DNA from 2 places in the Microbacterium sp. Leaf179 genome. Region 2 is predicted to be linked to the other one. Evidence: predicted binding sites of a transcription regulator. Region 2 holds the regulator's gene; the other holds the start of a gene.
The links. The regulator HspR, encoded in region 2, represses chaperone genes until heat shock. The targets are predictions, from matches to a motif close to AAGTTGAGTCNNNNNGACTCAACTT.

Region 1: the regulator HspR is predicted to act here: its motif matches at 2,071-2,095, upstream of ASF96_RS09495 (Hsp20/alpha crystallin family protein).

The regions. Positions count from the first base shown of each region.
Region 1 covers NZ_LMPH01000002.1:424,881-433,932, forward strand. Annotated here, with positions in the region: gene ASF96_RS09485 (FAD-dependent oxidoreductase) at 1-1,053, shown strand, start outside; gene ASF96_RS09490 (UbiA family prenyltransferase) at 1,076-1,900, opposite strand; gene ASF96_RS09495 (Hsp20/alpha crystallin family protein) at 2,147-2,602, shown strand; gene ASF96_RS09500 (hypothetical protein) at 2,657-3,019, opposite strand; gene ASF96_RS09505 (NAD(P)/FAD-dependent oxidoreductase) at 3,307-4,527, shown strand; gene ASF96_RS09510 (SRPBCC family protein) at 4,670-5,122, shown strand; gene ASF96_RS09515 (aldo/keto reductase) at 5,186-6,178, opposite strand; gene ASF96_RS09520 (hypothetical protein) at 6,340-6,786, shown strand; gene ASF96_RS09525 (Cpe/LpqF family protein) at 6,871-8,199, opposite strand; gene ASF96_RS09530 (GNAT family N-acetyltransferase) at 8,289-8,705, shown strand; gene ASF96_RS09535 (PepSY-associated TM helix domain-containing protein) at 8,755-9,052, opposite strand, start outside.
Region 2 covers NZ_LMPH01000001.1:47,432-56,483, forward strand. Annotated here, with positions in the region: gene ASF96_RS00235 (ABC transporter ATP-binding protein) at 1-926, opposite strand, end outside; gene ASF96_RS00240 (hypothetical protein) at 1,054-1,647, shown strand; gene ASF96_RS00245 (heat shock protein transcriptional repressor HspR) at 1,735-2,172, opposite strand; gene ASF96_RS00250 (DnaJ C-terminal domain-containing protein) at 2,269-3,264, opposite strand; gene ASF96_RS00255 (nucleotide exchange factor GrpE) at 3,276-3,890, opposite strand; gene dnaK (molecular chaperone DnaK) at 3,900-5,774, opposite strand; gene ASF96_RS00265 (DEAD/DEAH box helicase) at 6,316-8,091, opposite strand; gene ASF96_RS00270 (MFS transporter) at 8,219-9,052, shown strand, end outside.

The sequences.
Region 1 (9,052 bases), on a different contig from region 2:
CGCGGGGTCGACGTCGAGATCGTCGAGAAGCGCGCCGGCACCGGATCCGGGTCGCGGGCCATCGGCATCCACTCCCCCGCGCTCGCCCTCCTCGAGGCGTCGGGCGCGACCGAGGCCCTGCTGGCGCGGGCGGAGACGATCGTCCGCGGCGAGGCGCGGGCCGACGGCCGACTGCTCGCGGCGATTCGGTTCGACCGCCTGCGTGCGCGTCATCCGTACGTCGCCGCCCTCCCCCAGGCCGACACGATGGAGGTGCTGACCGGCCTCGCACCGCGCGTGCGTCGGGGGGTCGCGATCACCGCCGTGCACGACGACGGCCGGGGTGTACGCGTGCGCGCCACCGGTCCGCGCGGTGACGAGGAGATCCGCGCCCGCGTCGTCGTCGTGGCCTCGGGATGGGCGGGCCGCGACCTCGTGTACCGCCCCGGCGCCGTCCGGACGCACCACTACCCCGACCGCTACGTCATGGCCGACGTCGTCGCTCCCGGCGGCCCGATCGCCCGGGTGCACCTGGAACGCCAGGGCGTGCTGGAATCGTTCCCGCTGCCCGGCGGACGCCGCCGGCTGGTGGCGTGGGCGGGCACCGACGAGGTGGCGGATGCCGCCGGCACCCTCGAGCGGGCCGTCGCCGAGCGCGCGGGGCTCGAGGTAGACATCGCCGACGCGACGACGTTCCGCGTGCGGCGCGCCGTGGCCCCGGCGCTGCGGCGCGGACGCGTCGTGGTGGTCGGCGACGCCGCCCACGAGGTGAGCCCCATCGGCGGTCAGGGGATGAATCTCGGACTGCTCGACGCCCTCACGCTGGCCCCGCTGCTGCCCGGGTGGGTGCGGACGGGCGAGGCGGTCGGCCTCGGACGATGGGAGACCGACCGTCTGGCCTCGGCGCGGCACGCGGCGCGCCTGGCGTGGCTCAACACGATGCTCGGGCGAGCCACGGGCCCGCTCGCCCACCCCCTGCGCACCGGGGCGCTGCGCACCATGCTGCGGGGGGCGGGGGGCGCGCTGTTCACGCGCGCGTACGCCATGCGACTGGATCGCGCCGCCCGCGACTGACGAGCCGCCCGGGTGGGAGGAGTCAGGTCACGACGAGTTGAGCGGCGAGCAGCAGCGCCGCCAGCATCGTGAGCTGAAACACCGCGCGTCCGGGCGCGCGCACGAGCACGAGCACCACGGCCGTGGCCGCCACCGCGACGACGGCGGTGAAGAAGATCGCGCCGAGCACCGTGGCATCCGTGCCGATCAGCACCGCCACCGCTCCGGCGACGACGCCGACCGCCGCGAGCACCACCGAGACCCGCGCACCGAGGCGGTGCGGAAGGCCCCGCACGCCCGTGCGCCGATCGTCGTCGAGGTCGCGAACGACGTTGGTCAGATGCACGGCCGCGCCGAGGGCGGCTCCCGCGAGCGACGCCCACGGGGCAGCCAGCGCGGGAGAGGCGAGGGACAGCGTCGCGAACGACGGGAAGAGCCCGAAACTCAGCACGAACGGCACGATCGACACCGGCGTCGACTTCAGCCCGGCGTTGTAGGCCCACGCCGAGGCCAAGGCCACCGCGTGCGCGGCGACGAGTCCGGGGCCGAGCGGCACCGACAGGAGCACGGCGAGGAGCGCGGACGCCACGGCCACCCCGAGCGCACGTTCCGGAGTGATCGCTCCCCCGGCGATGGGCTTGTCCGAGCGGCCGACGGCGGCGTCGCGCGCGCCGTCGATCGCGTCGTTCGACAGGCCCACCGACACCTGCCCCGCGAACACGGCGATCACCAGCAGCGCGAGTCGCCCGGGCTCGACCCCGGCGGCGAGGCCGAGGGCCAGCGACAGAACGGTCACGACCAGGGTCGGCCCCGGGTGGGTCGCGCCCCACAGCGCCCGCACGAGGGGCGGCTTCGCCGCGGCATCCATCACCCGATGACGCTACCGCGGCTGCGCACTCGGGCGGCCGACCCGCCCGGGCGCCGCACCACCACCACGTTGAGTGTCCAGGACATGCCGCGGAGACCGGCCCCGGCACGGCGCGTCTTGGACACTAAACAGTCTTGGCACTCTCCCATCGAGAGTGCTAATCTGCTGCCACGTTGAGCGCACAAGGCTCAACTTCATCGAACCCCGGATGCCGACATCCGGACCGACCGAAAAGGAGAACCGACCATGGCCACTTACGACCCGTTCCGCGACCTCGACCGCCTCGCGTCGACCCTTCTCGACGCCCGTCGCGGGGGCGGACCGCGCCGGATGCCGATGGACCTCTACCGCGACGGCGACCACTACGTGCTCTCGGCCGACCTTCCCGGGGTCGACCCGGGCTCGGTCGACATCGACGTCGACGGTCAGCTGCTGACCATCCGCGCCGAACGCACCCTCGCCACCGGCGACGACGTCAAGTGGATCACCCGCGAGCGCGAGACGGCCACCTTCGTCCGCCAGCTCAACCTCGGCCAGGGCATCGACACCGACGGCATCAGCGCCGCCTACCGCAACGGGGTGCTGTCGGTCACGATCCCGGTGAGCGAGAAGGCGAAGCCGCGCCGCATCGCGGTGGCCACCGACGACCACGACGGCGTCATCCGGGCGCACGAGAGCGAACCGCAGCTCATCGAGCAGTAATCCATCGCGAAGAGAGGGGTCGGCCCGAACGGACCGACCCCTCTCTCGCGTCGCTCAGAGGTCTTCGGGCGCCAGGTCGCCCTGGCCCTCTTCGCCGAGCTCGACGACGCCCGGGTCCTGACCCTGCGAGTCGGTGCCGGTGGACCCGGGGTGGATGTCGTCGAACGGGATGTCGGTGTCGTCGGCGGCTATCTCGGCCGGGTCTGCGCCCGTCGCGGTCGCGGGGGCGATGTCCTGCGGGTCGACGCCCTCATCGAGGGCCGTCGTGGCGTCCCACTCCGCCTGGGCGGGGTCGAGCGCGGGGTCGGGTTCGATCGAGGTGTCGCCGTCGCGCAGGGGCTGCACGCCCGCGATGCCGACGTCGGCGGCGGGGGTCGACGAGTCGGCGGGGGACGGGTCGATCGAGGCGTCGCTCATGGGAATCCTTTCGTCGAACGCACCGGGGTGCGTCACCGCTGATCGGCGGTGCCTCCATCCAACGATGCCGCCGGGGCCGCGTCCCGCCCCTTGACAGGCGCGTCCCGCGCACGGACCACGCGCTTCGACGGGTGCGCCCCCGCTCCGGCGCGGGAGAAGCGCTCCTGCCGACGGCGAGCCCTCTTCGTCGTTCCCCAGCGCCCGGGTCGTCCGCCCGACCGACGCTGTCAACCGGGTGGTATCCCGCTGCCGATGACGACACCGTGAGGGAGACGAGAGGATCCCCCATGCACGACTCGCCCCACACCGTCGCTCGCACCGACACTCCCCGCATCGTGATCATCGGCGGGGGCAACGCCGGGCTGTCTGTGGCCGGACGCCTCCACCGGGCCCGCGCCGGCGACATCACCGTGATCGAGCCGCGGACGCGGCACGTCTTCGCGCCGCTCCAGTCGCACATCGCGGGAGGCGCAGCGCGAGCCAGCGAGGCCGTCCGCGCGCAGGCCGACGTGATCCCCCCGGGTACGCGCTGGCTGCGCGACGAGGTCTTCACGGTGGACGCCCCGGCCCGCCGCGTGCATCTCGTGTCGGGCGGGCACCTCGACTACGACCAGCTCGTCGTGTGCGCCGGCCTGCGCATGGCGTGGGAGCAGATCCCGGGCCTGCCCGAGGCCATGGCGGCGCCGAACGGCATATCGAACTACGACTACGACCTCGCCGCGAAAGCCTCGCCGGTGCTGCGCGACCTGCGCTCCGGCACGGTCGTGTTCACTCAGCCGCCCGAGCCCGCGTCCTGCGGCGCGGCCGCGCAGAAGCCGATGTACCTCGCGTGCGACTGGTGGCGGGCGATCGGCGTGCGCGACGACCTGCGCGTGGTCTTCGTCGCCCCCGACCCCGTGCCCTTCGGCATCCCGGCCATCGACCGCGAGCTGCAGCGCAAACTCGACGAGTACGGCATCGAGGTGCACTACAGCCGCGAGGTGCGATCGGTGGATGCCGAGGCGCAGACGATCACGATCGGTCACGGCGAGGCCGAAGAGACCCTGGCGTACGACGTGCTGCACGCGGTCCCTCCGCAGCGGGCGCCGGAGTGGATCGCCGGCAGCGGGCTGGCGGCATCCGACGATCCGCACGGGTTCGTCGACGTCGATCCCGAGACGCTGCAGCACACGCGGTATCCCGAGATCTGGTCGGTCGGCGATGCCGCCGCGGTGGCGACCCGCCGTTCGGGGGGCGCGATCCGGCAGCAGGCGAAAGCCCTCGTGAAGAACATGACGGCGGTGAGAGCCGGGCGCTCCCCCTCCGCGAAGTACGACGGCTACAGCGTCGTGCCGTTCACGGTGTCGCGCGGCACCGTCGTCTTCGCCGAGTTCGATCGTCAGGGGCGCCTGCAGCCCACGATCCCCTTCTGGCGTTCGCTGTACCGCGAGCGCGCCCTGTCGTGGATCGCCGACCGTCGGGTACTGCCGTGGGTCTACTGGCACCTGATCCTGCGCGGCCGCGCCTGAGCCGCGGAGCAGACCACCGAACGACCCCGCGCGCCGCGCACGCCTATAGGGCACGCGAGCCGATCCCTCAACCCCGGGGGCAGCTCGTCCATGACGCGCGAAGACTGGGGCCAGCCCCGGAAACCACACGAAAGAGGACACCATGGCACAGGTCATCGAAACCATCGACGTCAACGTTCCCGTCCGCGTCGCCTACAACCAGTGGACGCAGTTCGAGGAGTTCCCGCACTTCATGAGCTTCGTCGAGTCGATCACGCAGAAGAGCGACACCCTCACGCACTGGAAGGTGAAGATCGCCGGTGCCGAGCGCGAGTTCGACGCCGAGATCACCGAGCAGCACCCCGACGAGCGCGTCGCCTGGAACAGCGTCGGCGGCGACGAGAACCACGCGGGTGTCGTGACGTTCCACCGTCTCTCCGACGACGAGACGCGCGTCACCGTGCAGATCGACTGGGAGCCCACCGGAGTCCTCGAGAAGCTCGGTGCCGTCTTCGGCGCCGACGACCACTCGGTGAAGAAGGACCTCGACAACTTCAAGAAGTACATCGAGTCGCGCGGTGCCGAGTCCGGCGCCTGGCGCGGCGACGTCAGCTGACGTCATAGACAGGAAAGCCGGGTCCACCCTTCGGGGCGGACCCGGCTTTCGCGTGTCAGACGCTCACCACTGCGGGTGGATCTCCGCCCGCAGACGGCGGTCGTAGACGTCACGCACCAACGCGTCGAAGGCGTCGAGGTCGAAGCCCTCGTCGAGGAGCTGTGCGGCCCCGGCGTTCGATGTGGCCTGCGCCACCGAACGGGCGCCCGGGATCACCGAGGTGATGCCCTCGCGCGAGGCGATCCACGCCAGCGTAGCGGCGGGCAGGGTGACTCCCTCGGGAAGCGAGGCCTTGAGCTCGTCGGCCGCGGCCACTCCCTCGGCGAACGGGACGCCCGAGAACGTCTCCCCCTTGTCGAACGCCTCGCCGTTGCGGTTGTACGTGCGGTGGTCGTCCTTGTCGAACGTCGTGTCGGCGGTGTATTTGCCCGAGAGCAGACCGCTCGCCAACGGCACGCGGGCCAACACGGCGACGTTCTTCTCGGCCGCCATCGGCAGCACCTCGTCGAGGGGCTTGAGCCGGAACGGGTTGAAGATGATCTGCAGGTTGGTGAGGTTCGGCCGGCGGAGCGCCGAGAGGGCCTGCTCCATCGTCTCGACCGACGCACCGTAGGCGGCGATGACGCCCTCGGCGACGAGCTGGTCGAGCGCGTCGTAGGTGGCGTCGTCGTCGATCACGGCTGACGGCGGGCAGTGCAACTGCACGAGGTCGAGGGTGTCGGTGCCGAGCAGCCGCCGCGAGCGGTCGATCCACCCACGGAAGTTCTCCATCGTGTAGTTCTCGGGCACCTGGTCTTCGCGACGGCCCATCTTGGTCGCCACGGTGATGCCCGTGGCGGCGGTGTCGTTCAGGAACTTTCCGATGATCTCTTCGGACCGGCCGTCGCCGTACACGTCGGCGGTGTCGAAGAGCGTGACGCCGGCATCGGCCGAGGCGGCCAGCACGGCGAGGGCCTCGTCTTCGCTGACACCGCCCCAGTCGGGGCCGAGCTGCCAAGTACCGAGGCCGATCACCGAGACGTCACGGCCGGTGCGGGAGAGGGGACGCTGCTGCATTGCGGTTCCTTTCGAAGCTGGTTCCGAGCCTATCCAGCGCGTCCGGCACCGGGGCCGCGGCCCACCGGACGCCCCCTGCGCACCCCGTGGCGGTCGTCAAGCCCGTTCGCCCGGTCGGCGGTCGCCTCTAGCGTGGCGGCACACCCCACGGAAGGAACGCCATGAACACTCCCGCCGACCGGCTCCCCGGAGCCGACGAAGAGAACATCGTCCCCGAGCCCGAGGGCCTGGCCGCCGATGTGCCCGCCGGCGCCGCCGGCGCCGACACCGGTGCCGTCGGAGCGGCGCAGATCGACGCCGACGACGAAGCCCGCATCCAGGGCATCTCGAGCCAGAACGACCTGCCCGGAGTCGGCACCCGCGCCGCCGACGGCCTCACCGAGCGGGGCACCGACGACGCCCGCGGCGAGGGCGGCTCGACCTCGCGGCACACCGAGGACACCGGCGGCGGCTCGGCCACCGCGCACGCGGCTTCGGACGCTCCCGCCGAGGGCGAACCGCACGTCGACGCCGACGACCCCATCGCGAAGTTCCAGCCCGGTGTCGGCCGTGATTCCGCGGCATCCAGCAAGATCGCCCAGAGCCTGCCCGACCCCGACGACGCGTGATCCCGCCGGGGGCGGCCCTCCGGTCGCCCCCGCGCACGGTCCCAGCCCCCTCGACGGGCTCCCGGCCTCCCGCAGCGGCGAGGCTCAGCGTGCGAGGCGCAGGGCGTCTTCGGCGAGGTGGAAGAAGTCGCCCATCGCCGCGGTCACGGCCTGCGCGTCGTCGGCCGAGAGAAGAAGCACCACCGTCGCCTCCCCCTCGTCGTCGCGCACGAACCAGCTGCCGGTCAGCACGCCCAGGCTCGAACCGCCCTTGAAGCCGACGTAGGGCCACGTGCCGACGTCGAGTCCCGCACCGGGGTTCTCGCTCACGATGGCGAGCACCTCGGCATCCTGGGTCTGCTGCAGCGCCCGATGCACGGCGGCGATGTCGGTGGCCGAGGCGAACCAGTCGAACCCGTCCTGCCACACCGGGGTCGTCACGTCGGTGACGCCGACGGCCAGCGGGGCGGCGTCGATGCGGTCGAGCAGCGCGCGCTTCGCGGCGTCGTCGGCACGCGCCCACTCTTCGCGCAGAGCCGGGTCGCCCCAACCCAGGGTGAACAGCTCCTTGGTCGAGAGGAAGGGCGTCAACGCCGCGGGGTCGGCGTGGCCGCTGCGTGCGACCGCCGCTTCGACGCGCTCACGCCCGAGCCGCTCGATCAGCAGGTCGGTGGCGGTGTTGTCGCTGATGCGGATCATGGCCGAGGCGGCCTCGCGCACCGACACCTCGGTGCCGGTGGGGGCGTTCTGCAGCTCGCCCGAGGGCAGGCTGCGATCGGCGTCGTCGAGCACGAGCGTCTCGTCCCAGGCGAGATCCCCGGATGCCACGGCATCGGCCGCCGCGAGCAGCACGTACAGCTTGAAGATCGAGGCGAGGGGAGCTGCCCGTTCGGTGTCCATCGCCACGACGTCGTCGTCTCCGCGCCGGATCAGCGCGCTGACCTCGCCGGGAAGATCGCCCAGGCGCTGCTCCACCTCGTCGAGCGAGGCGGAGGGCTCCCACGGCTCGGCGACCGGGGCGAACACCATGCCGGTGATGCGGTCGTTGCCGTCGATCGCGAGCGAGAGATCGAACGGGTCGCCGAGCGTCCCGGCGAGGGTCGCGACTGCCTGGGTCTCGGTGCCCTGGTACGCGGTCACGGTGAAGGGCGCCGCCGGGCGGATCTGCCGATTGAGCAGCTCGGCGATGTCGTCGGCCGACACCTGCTGCTGGAAGTCCTCGTGCAGCACGCGCGACCAGTCGCCGGCCGTCGTGTCGGCCTCGGCCTCGAGCACGTCGATCACCCAGGTCAGCCGCTCCCCCACGGGGGTGGCCGGCACCTCGACCGAGGCCGCGGGAGTCGCGGGAGTGTCGGGCGCGGAGCTGGTGCACGCGGTGAGGGCGGCGATCGTGGCGATCGAGAGGGCGGCGGCGAGGCGACGGGCGAGAGTCACGGGAGTCCTTCCGAGGGGGGCTTTCCACGCTACGGACCCGCTTCGCACGCCGCCTCCCTCGCGAGACGGAGATGCGCGAAGGTGGAGGCATGCCCGACCTCCGCCTCGAACCCCTCGCCCCCTCTCTCGACGACTACCTCGAGCTGCGCCGTGCCTCGGGCCTGACCCCCAAGCGTTCCGATCAGGGCGCGCCCGCGCTCGCGAACAGCTGGGCCTGGCGTCGGATCGTGGATGCCACGGGTCGATCGATCGCGATGGGCCGGGTCGTCGGCGACGGCGGGTGGTACTTCCTCATCGCCGACATGGCCACGCTGCCCGAGTACCAGCGACGCGGTCTCGGCCGCCGCATCCTCGAGGACCTTCTCGCGGAGATCCGCGCGAAGGCCCCCGAGGGTGCCTACGTGACCCTGCTGGCCGACCCTCCGGGTCAGGCGCTGTACCGCAGCCTGGGCTTCACCGAGCCGACGACGGGTTCGGTGACGATGCACCTGCTGCTCGAGCACTGAGCGGGCCGCCTCGCGGGGGCCGGGCGCCGCGCCGTCACACCGTGGGCCGTCACGCCGCGGGTCGCCTTACCCCGGTCCGCCGCCGCGCCCAGAGGCCGAGCAGCACGTCGACCACCACGAACGCCGCGAGCGTGTAGCCGACCAGCGGCAGGAACAGCCCGATCGCCACCGCGACCACGAGCACCGCCCCGATCCCCCACCAGGGCGCCCCGCGCAGTGCGCCGCGTGCCGGCGCCGACGCGAGGCCGCGGGTCGGGCGGCGCTTCCACCACATCGCGTAGCCCCAGACGACGAGCGCGGCGATGCCGATCGCCAGGGCGAACAGCACGAGCTGGTTGACGAGACCG
Region 2 (9,052 bases):
CCGATGCGCTCGGCCGACACGGCCGCGCGCGGGATCATCACCGTCATGAAGCTCGCCATGAGCACGCCCATGAGGATCTGCGCCACGTACTGCATGAACGCGAAGAGGGTACCGATCTGCACGCCGCCGGCGTCGACCTGGATGCCGCCGAACCAGATGACTCCGACGACGGTGACGTTGAGCACCAGCATCGCCAGGGGGAACAGCAGCACGAAGAGCGAGCCCACCTTGCGACCGACGTCCATGATGTCGGTGTTCGCCTCGCGGAAGCGCTCTTCTTCGATGCGCTCGCGCACGAAGGCGCGCACCACACGCACTCCGGTCAGCTGCTCGCGCATCACCCGGTTCACGGCGTCGAGCTTGGACTGGTAGCTGCGGAACAGCGGCACCATGCGGGCGATGATGAGGGCGACCGCGACCAGCAGGATCGGAACGGCGACGCCGAGCAGCCAGCTGAGACCGACGTCTTGCTGCAACGCCATGAAGATGCCGCCGAGGGCGAGCAGCGGGGCGCTGACGAGCATGGTGGCGCCCATCATCGCGAGCATCTGCACCTGCTGCACGTCGTTCGTGTTGCGCGTGATGAGGGAACCGGCGCCGAACTGCGACAGCTCACGCTCCGAGAAGCCGCTCACCTTCTCGAACAGATCGAGCCGGATGTCGCGGCCCGCGGCCATGGCGGCGCGCGCGGCGAAGTAGGTCGCGACGACCGAGGCGACGATCTGACCGAGCGAGATGGCAAGCATGAGCATGCCCTGCGACCAGATGAACCCGGTGTCACCCTGGGCGACGCCGCGATCGATGATGTCGGCGTTCAGGCGCGGCAGATAGAGGGATGCCATCGCCGCGACGAACTGGAACACCAGCAGCGCCACGAGGAGCCAACGGTACCGGGACAGGTAGCGGGTGAGGATCTTGCCGAGCATGGGACCTCCGGAGCAGGTCTGACGCGGTCGCCGTGACCGCGAAGACCAGCCTGGCACCAACCTCCGACACCGGGGAACCTTTTCTGCAACTCAGCGCCCGTTCGGTCGCGGCTCGTAGGGTGGAGCCATGTCTCGACTGCAGGCCGACGCCGCCGCCGACCTCTGGGTGCCCGTGACCGGTTCGCTGGGCCTGCGCGGCCGACGACACCGCAAGGCCGCCATCGGCATGCTGCTCGGCCAGGCCGCCCGCACGACGGGCACCGCCCCCCGCCCCGGCGGCGGCGCCTTCGCCTGGATGCTGAGTCAAGCCGCTCCGCTGCTCATGCGTCGTGCCGGTGGCCGCGTTCTGGTGTGGGTGTGGAAGAGCGCGCCCGAACTGCTCGTCGTGATGGCACAGCTGCAAGAGGCCACCGCGCAGCTGCGCACCGCGCGCGCGATGATGCCGATGGAGTACGACGACACCGAGTCGTTCCGCAATCCGCATCTCGGCGTCGGCGAGAAGCTCGCGATGCCGCTGCCGGCCGATCCGAAGACTCCCCCCTTCGCGACCTACACGTGGGACACGGGCTCGCACTTCGTCACGGTGACCGCGGTGTGCGCCGACCGCGAGCGGTTCGGCACCGTCATCGGCGCGGTCGACGACATCGCACGCACGCTCCGCGTCGTCGACGACCTCTCGGTCGGAGAGACGCCGACGGTGCTGCGGATCGATCCGGCCTGAGCCGCTGCCCCGCTCCGGCCGAGCCGTCGGGGCACCGTATGCACAGACCCTTCGACGCGCTCAGAACCTCGGTGCCGCGACGGGATGTCAGTCGTCGTGGATGTCGCGCGGGCGCCAGAGCACGATGTCGGTCGCGCGACGCACGCGCGAGCCGTGGCGGAGCGTCACGACCGAGCCGGTCGCGCCGGCGGCGAAGACGCGCGCACCGGGGCGGGACTGCCGCTCGATCGTGAGCTGCCGCTCGAGGTCGTTCACGCGGCGGGCGAGATCGTGCACGCGCTCCTCGAGGGCGAGGAGGCGCGCGATCGCGGGAAGGCTCATGCCTTCCCCCGACAGGCGGGCGACCTCGCGCAACTGCTGCACGTGGCGGCTCGAGTAGCGACGCGACCCGCCCTGGGTGCGCGCGGGCACGACGAGACCGAGCCGGTCGTACTGCCGCAGCGTCTGCGGGTGCATGTTCGACAGCTCGGCGGCGGCGGCGATGGCGAAGATCGGGGCGTCTTCGTCGATCTCTCTCTCGGACACGTCTTCACCTCTTTCGTCGTGCCGGGTGCGAGTGCCGGGTTCTCGGCATCCTGACGTATCGGATGCCGAGAACCGCGACGACGCGCGTGGGATGCGTCAGCGCGCCTTGGCCATCAGGTCGGCGCGCGGGTTCTCTTTCGGTTCGAGCTCGTGGAAACGCTCGAGGGCCTCGCGGGCCGCGTCGTCGAGGTGCGTGGGCACCGCGACCTGGACCTCGGCGAGCAGGTCGCCGACGCCCTTGGTCGACTCGATCCCGCGTCCCTTGACGCGCAGCACCCGTCCCGACGGGGTGCCGGGGGCGACGCGCAGTCGCACCGGCTCCCCACCGAGTGTCGGGACCTCGATCGTGGCGCCCAGAGCCGCCTCGGTGAAGGTGACCGGCACCGTGACCCGCAGGTGGAGGCCGTCGCGCGTGAACACCGGGTGCGGACGCACCGCGACGGTCACGACGATGTCGCCGCTCTCGCCGCCGTCGGGCGACTTGCGTCCGCGGCCGCGCAGGCGGATCTTCTGCCCGTCCGATACCCCGGCCGGGATCTTCACCTTGAACGGGACATTGTCTTCGCCCTGCAGCGTGATCGTCTCGCCCTTGGCCGCCGTGACGAAGTCGATCGTCGTGCGCGCCGTGACGTCGGATCCGCGCTGCGGTCCGCCGTAACCGCGGTATCCACCCGAGGTCTGACCGAACCGGCCGGAACCGAAACCGGCGCCGCCCTGCTGGTCGAACATCGAGAAGAAGTCGTCGAAGCCCCCCGGAGGGGCCCCGGCGCCGCCACTGCGCGGTTGACCGAACCGGCTGAAGACGTCGTCGAAACCGCCGCCGCCGCCGGTACCCGGTGCCGAGAAGCGCGCCCCCGAGCCCATGGCCCGGATCTGGTCGTACTCCTCGCGCTGCTCCGGATCGTTGAGCACCGAGTAGGCCTCGCTGATCTCTTTGAACTTGGCCTCGGCCTTCGCGTCACCCGGGTTCGAGTCGGGGTGGTACTGGCGCGCGAGCTTGCGGTAGGTCTTCTTCAGATCGGCCGCGCTGACGCTCTTGTCGACGCCGAGGACCTTGTAGAAGTCCTTGTCGAACCAGTCCTGACTCGCCATGTGTCCTCCTCTTAGGCCGGCACGGCGACGACGACCTTGGCCGGTCGCAGCTCGATCGAGCCGAGGCGGTAACCGACCTCGACGACCTCGAGGATCGTCGTCTCGGTCACGCCGGGGGTGGGCGCCTGGAAGATGGCCTCGTGCTGCTGCGGGTCGAAGACGTCGCCGACGGCGCCGTACGACACCACACCGAGGCGCTCGGCCACGGCCCGCACCTTGTCGCCGATGGCGGCGAAGGGCGTGCCCTCGACGAGGTCGCCGTGCTTGACCGCGCGGTCGAGGTCGTCCATGACGGGCAGCAGGCCCTTCACGGCTTCGCCCTTGGCCCGCTCGATCTCGCGCTCGCGCTGGTCTTCGGTGCGCCGGCGATAGTTGGCGTACTCGGCCTGCAGTCGCTTGAGGTCGATCAGCAGCGAGGCCTCCTTGTCGGAGGAAGCCCCCTCTGCCGCGGCCTCGGGCGTCTGCTCGGCGCCGAGGATGTCGTCGATGGTCAGGCCATCGGCATCCGGGTCCTGCGTCTCGGACTGCTCGCCCGACGGCGCGGGGCCGGAGGTGTTCTCCTCCGGCCCCGTCTCGTCAGGACCGGCGCCCGAGCCCGTGGGCTGTTCGTCGTCCTTGTGTGCCATGGTCTCTGCTTACTTCTTCGTCTCGTCGGTCGGCTCGTCGTCGACGACCTCGGCGTCGATGACGTCTTCCTCGGGGTTCGGCGTCTCACCGTTGCCGGGCTGGCCGACGTTGGGGTCGGCGGGCTCGCCCGCGGCCTGCGACGAGGCGTAGATGGCCTCGCCGAGCTTGCCCTGGCTCGCGTTCAGCTTGTCGAACGCGGTCTTGACCGCGTCGTCGTCATCGCCGGCGAGTGCCGTCTTGAGCGCGTCGACATCGCCCTGGACCTCGGTCTTGACCTCGGCGGGGAGCTTGTCTTCGTTCTCTTTGATCAGCTTCTCGATCGAGTACGACAGGGTCTCGGCCTGGTTGCGGGTCTCGGCGGACTCGCGGCGCTTCTTGTCGTCGGCCGCGTTCTCTTCGGCCTCGCGCACCATGCGCTCGATGTCTTCCTTGGGCAGCGACGAGCCACCCGTGATCGTCATCGACTGCTCCTTGCCGGTGCCCTTGTCCTTCGCCGAGACGTGGACGATGCCGTTCGCGTCGATGTCGAAGGTGACCTCCACCTGCGGGATGCCACGGGGAGCCGGGGCGATGCCGGTGAGCTCGAACGTGCCGAGCGGCTTGTTGTCGCGGGTGAACTCGCGCTCGCCCTGGAAGACCTGGATCGCGACCGACGGCTGGTTGTCGTCGGCGGTGGTGAAGGTCTCGCTGCGCTTGGTCGGGATGGCCGTGTTGCGCTCGATGAGCTTGGTCATGATGCCGCCCTTGGTCTCGATACCGAGGCTCAGGGGGGTGACGTCGATGAGCAGCACGTCCTTGCGCTCACCCTTGAGGACACCGGCCTGCAGGGCTGCGCCCACGGCCACGACCTCGTCGGGGTTGACGCCCTTGTTGGCGTCCTTGCCGGTCTCCTTCTTCACGAGCTCGGCGACCGCGGGCATGCGGGTCGAGCCGCCCACGAGCACCACGTGCGCGATGTCCTCCACCTTGACGCCGGCCTCGCGGATGACGTCGGAGAAGGGCTTGCGTGTGCGGTCGAGGAGGTCCTTGGTGAGGTCCTCGAACTTGGCGCGCGTGAGGGTCTCGCTGAGCGAGACGGGGCCCGAGTCGGTGAGCGACAGGTAGGGCAGGTTGATGGAGGTCGAGGTCGAGCTCGACAGCTCCTTCTTGGCCTGCTCGGCCGCTTCCTTCAGACGCTGCAGGGCGATCTTGTCGCCCGAGACGTCGACACCGGTCGTGTCCTTGAACTGCTTGATGAGGTAGTCGACGACCCGCTGGTCCCAGTCGTCGCCACCGAGGCGGTTGTCGCCCGAGGTGGAGCGCACCTGGATGGTGGAGAAGTCGTCGTCCTTGCCCACTTCGAGCAGCGAGACGTCGAACGTTCCGCCACCGAGGTCGAACACGAGGATGAGCTCGTCTTCTTTGCCCTTGTCGAGGCCGTACGCGAGAGCCGCGGCGGTGGGCTCGTTGATGATGCGCAGCACGTTGAGGCCCGAGATCTCGCCGGCCTCCTTGGTGGCCTGACGCTCGGCGTCGTTGAAGTACGCGGGGACCGTGATGACCGCGTCGGTCACGGTGTCGCCCAGGTACTCCTCGGCGTCGCGCTTGAGTTTCTGCAGGATGCGGGCCGAGATCTCCTGCGGCGTCCACTTCTTGCCGTCGACGTCGAACGACCAGGTCGTACCCATGTGGCGCTTGACGCTGGAGATGGTGCGGTCGACGTTCGTGACGGCCTGGCGCTTGGCGGTCTCACCGACGAGCACCTCGCCGTCCTTCGTGAAGGCGACGACCGAGGGGGTCGTACGGAAACCCTCGGCGTTGGCGATGACCTTGGGCTCGCCACCCTCGAGCACGCTCACGACGGAGTTGGTCGTACCGAGGTCGATTCCCACTGCACGGGGCATATGTGTCTCCTTGCTTGTGAGCCGGACGGATGCCACGACTCGGGGTTTTATGAAGTCTCTGCGGGGGTTGAGCCCCGATGACTCAAGGTTATCGGGGCTCTGCATCGAGGTCAAGCCGAGTTGATATGAATTGGCTCAACTTCTGGATGCCGTGTGTCGCACGCCGCGGGCCATGTCCCGAAATGTGCAGCAGCGAGGGGCCCAGGCAGCACGAAGTGGGACATGCCCCTCCGCGCAGCGTGCCCAGCGTCTCGCGCAGCGCAAACCGTGTCCCGAAATGTGCAGCCCCGATGGGCCCAGGCAGCACGAAGTGGGACACGCCCCGCCCCGCAGCGCGCGTGAGCGTCTCGCACAGCGCAGGCATGTCCCGAAATGTGCAGCGGCGAGGCGCCTGGGCAGCACGAAGTGGGACATGCCCCGCCCCGCAGCACGCACGCGGCGTGAGGACGACACCGGGCGGCGGCCGCGCCTGCGACGCGCTGCACGCACGACGCCCCCGCGACCCGAAGGTCAGCGGGGGCGTCGGACGGATGCCGCGGGGTCAGTCGCGATCGCGGTCGCTCTCACGACGCTGCGGGCGGTCGCTGCGCTTGGCGGAGCGTCCGCCGCCGTCGAGGCGCAGGTCGATCAGCTGGCCCGAGATGCGGGTGTCGGCGAGGCGGCCGATCGTGTCGCTCGACAGGTCGGCGGGCAGCTCGACGAGCGAGAAGTCCTGGCGGATCTGGATCGCACCGAAGTCGTTGCGACGCAGCCCACCCTCGTTCGCGAGGGCGCCGACGATCTGACGCGGCTCGACGCGCTGGCGACGACCGACCGCGATGCGGTAAGTCGAGAAGCGCCCCGAGGTGTCGCGGCGCGGACCGCTGTCGCGCGATCCACCGTCACGCGAACCCCCGTCGCGGGAACCGCCGTCGCGCGCGGGACGCTCGCTGTCGAAGCGCTGCTGACGGAAGGCCTCGGCCTCGAGCAGCAGCGGGGTGTCGCCCTGGGCGACCACGGCGAGCGCTGCGGCCACGTCGGCCTCGGGCACGTCGTGGTGCTCGACGTAGTGGGCCACCACGTCGCGGAACGTCGCGATCGCGGCGGTGTCCTCGAGGGCGGTGGTGATCGCGTCGTCGAAACGGGTGAGGCGCGTGGCGTTGACGTCGTCGACGCTCGGCAGCGACATCTCGGTCAGCGGCTGGCGCGTCGCCTTCTCGATCGCGGTGAGCATGCGGCGCTCGCGCGGGGTGACGAAGCTGATCGCGTCGCCCGTGCGGCCGGCGCGACCGGTGCGGCCGATGCGGTGCACGTACGACTCGGTGTCGATCGGCAGGTCGTAGTTGACGACGTGGCTGATGCGATCCACGTCGAGACCGCGCGCGGCGACGTCGGTGGCGACGAGGATGTCGAGCTTGCCGGACTTCAGCTGGTTGACCGTGCGCTCGCGCTGCACCTGGGCGACGTCGCCGTTGATGGCGGCGGCGGTGTACCCGCGGGCACGCAGCTTCTCGGCGACCGTCTCGGTCTCGTTCTTCGTGCGGGTGAAGACGATCATGCCCTCGAAGTTCTCGACCTCGAGGATGCGCGTGAGGGCGTCGATCTTCTGCTGGTACGACACGATCAGGTACCGCTGGCTGATGTTCGTCGAGGTCGCGGTCTTGGTCTTGACCGTGATCTCTTCGGGGTTGTTCAGGTACTGAGCCGAGATGCGGCGGATCTGCGCCGGCATGGTCGCCGAGAACAGCGCGACCTGCTTCGTCTTGGGGGTGTCGGCGAGGATCGTCTCGACGTCTTCGGCGAAGCCCATCTTGAGCATCTCGTCGGCCTCGTCGAGCACGAGGTACTTCAGCTCGCTCAGGTCGAGGGTGCCCTTGTCGAGGTGGTCCATGATGCGACCCGGGGTGCCCACGACGATGTCGACGCCGCGGCGCAGCGCCGACAGCTGCTGGCCGTAGCCCTGACCGCCGTAGACGGGGAGCACCGAGACGCCCTTGATGTGGGCGGCGTACTTCTCGAACGCCTCGCACACCTGGAGCGCGAGCTCACGGGTGGGGGCGAGCACGAGGGCCTGCGGGTTCTTGTGGCCGGTCTCCATCTGCGACAGCACCGGCAGCGCGAAAGCCGCGGTCTTGCCGGTACCGGTCTGCGCGAGACCGACGACGTCGCGACCCTGCAGGAGCACGGGAATGGTCGCGGCCTGGATGGCCGACGGGGTCTCATACCCGACGTCCTTGAGGGCTTTGAGCACGTTGGCATCCAGACCCAGGTCGGAGAAGGTGAGCGGGGCGGGGGTGGTCTCCGCCTCAGCGGAGTCGACGGGGTTTTCGGATGCCATGACTCCACGGTAGTCGGCTCCGCGCCGCCGTGCGGGCTCGGCGGTAGCCTGAATGAGCGCGCCAAGGGTGGCGCGGCGTCGTCTCGGGGGTACCGGGCGTTCACCGGAGGGGCCTAGCGTGACCCGTATGACCCCTCCCGAGCCCGCCTCCGCCCCCGTCAGCACCCTCCGTCGGCCGGTGCTCGCCTGGGCCCTGTGGGACTGGGGATCCGCCGCCTTCAACGCGGTCGTGACCACGTTCGTGTTCAGCACCTACCTGGCGAGTTCGCTGTTCGTCGATCCCGCCGTGGTGGCCGCGGCGAACGGCAACGACGACGACCCCGCCCTCGTGCGCGCCCTCGCCGACAACGCGAGCCTGGTGGGCGTGGCGCTGATGATCGCCGGCATCGTCGTGGCGCTCGTCGCCCCCGTGCTGGGCCAGCGCTCCGACGGTACGGGGCGCCGCAAGCTCTGGCTCGGCATCAACACCGGCCTCATCGTGCTGTCGATGGCCGCGATGGTCTTCGTCGAGGGCACGCCCGAGTTCCTCGTGCTCGGCGCCACCCTCATCGCGGTCGGCAACGTCTTCTTCGAATTCGCCAGCGTCAACTATTACGCGATGCTCACGCAGGTCTCCACGCGCGAGAACATCGGCCGCGTCTCGGGCTTCGGCTGGGGCATGGGGTACGTGGGCGGCATCGTGCTGCTGCTCCTGCTGCTGGTGCTGTTCATCCAGAGCTTCGGCGCACCCGATGCCGGGGGGCTTCTCGCCGTGCCGAAGGAGGGCGGGCTGAACATCCGCCTCGCGGTCCTGGCATCCGCGGTCTGGTTCGGGGTGTTCGCCGTTCCCGTTCTGCTGCGCGTTCCCGAGATCCCGCCGCAGCAGCGCCGGGTGCGCGTCGGCTTCTTCCGCTCGTACGTGGTGCTGTGGGGCACGCTGCGCTCGCTGTGGCGCGACAGCCGGCAGGTGCTGCTCTTCCTG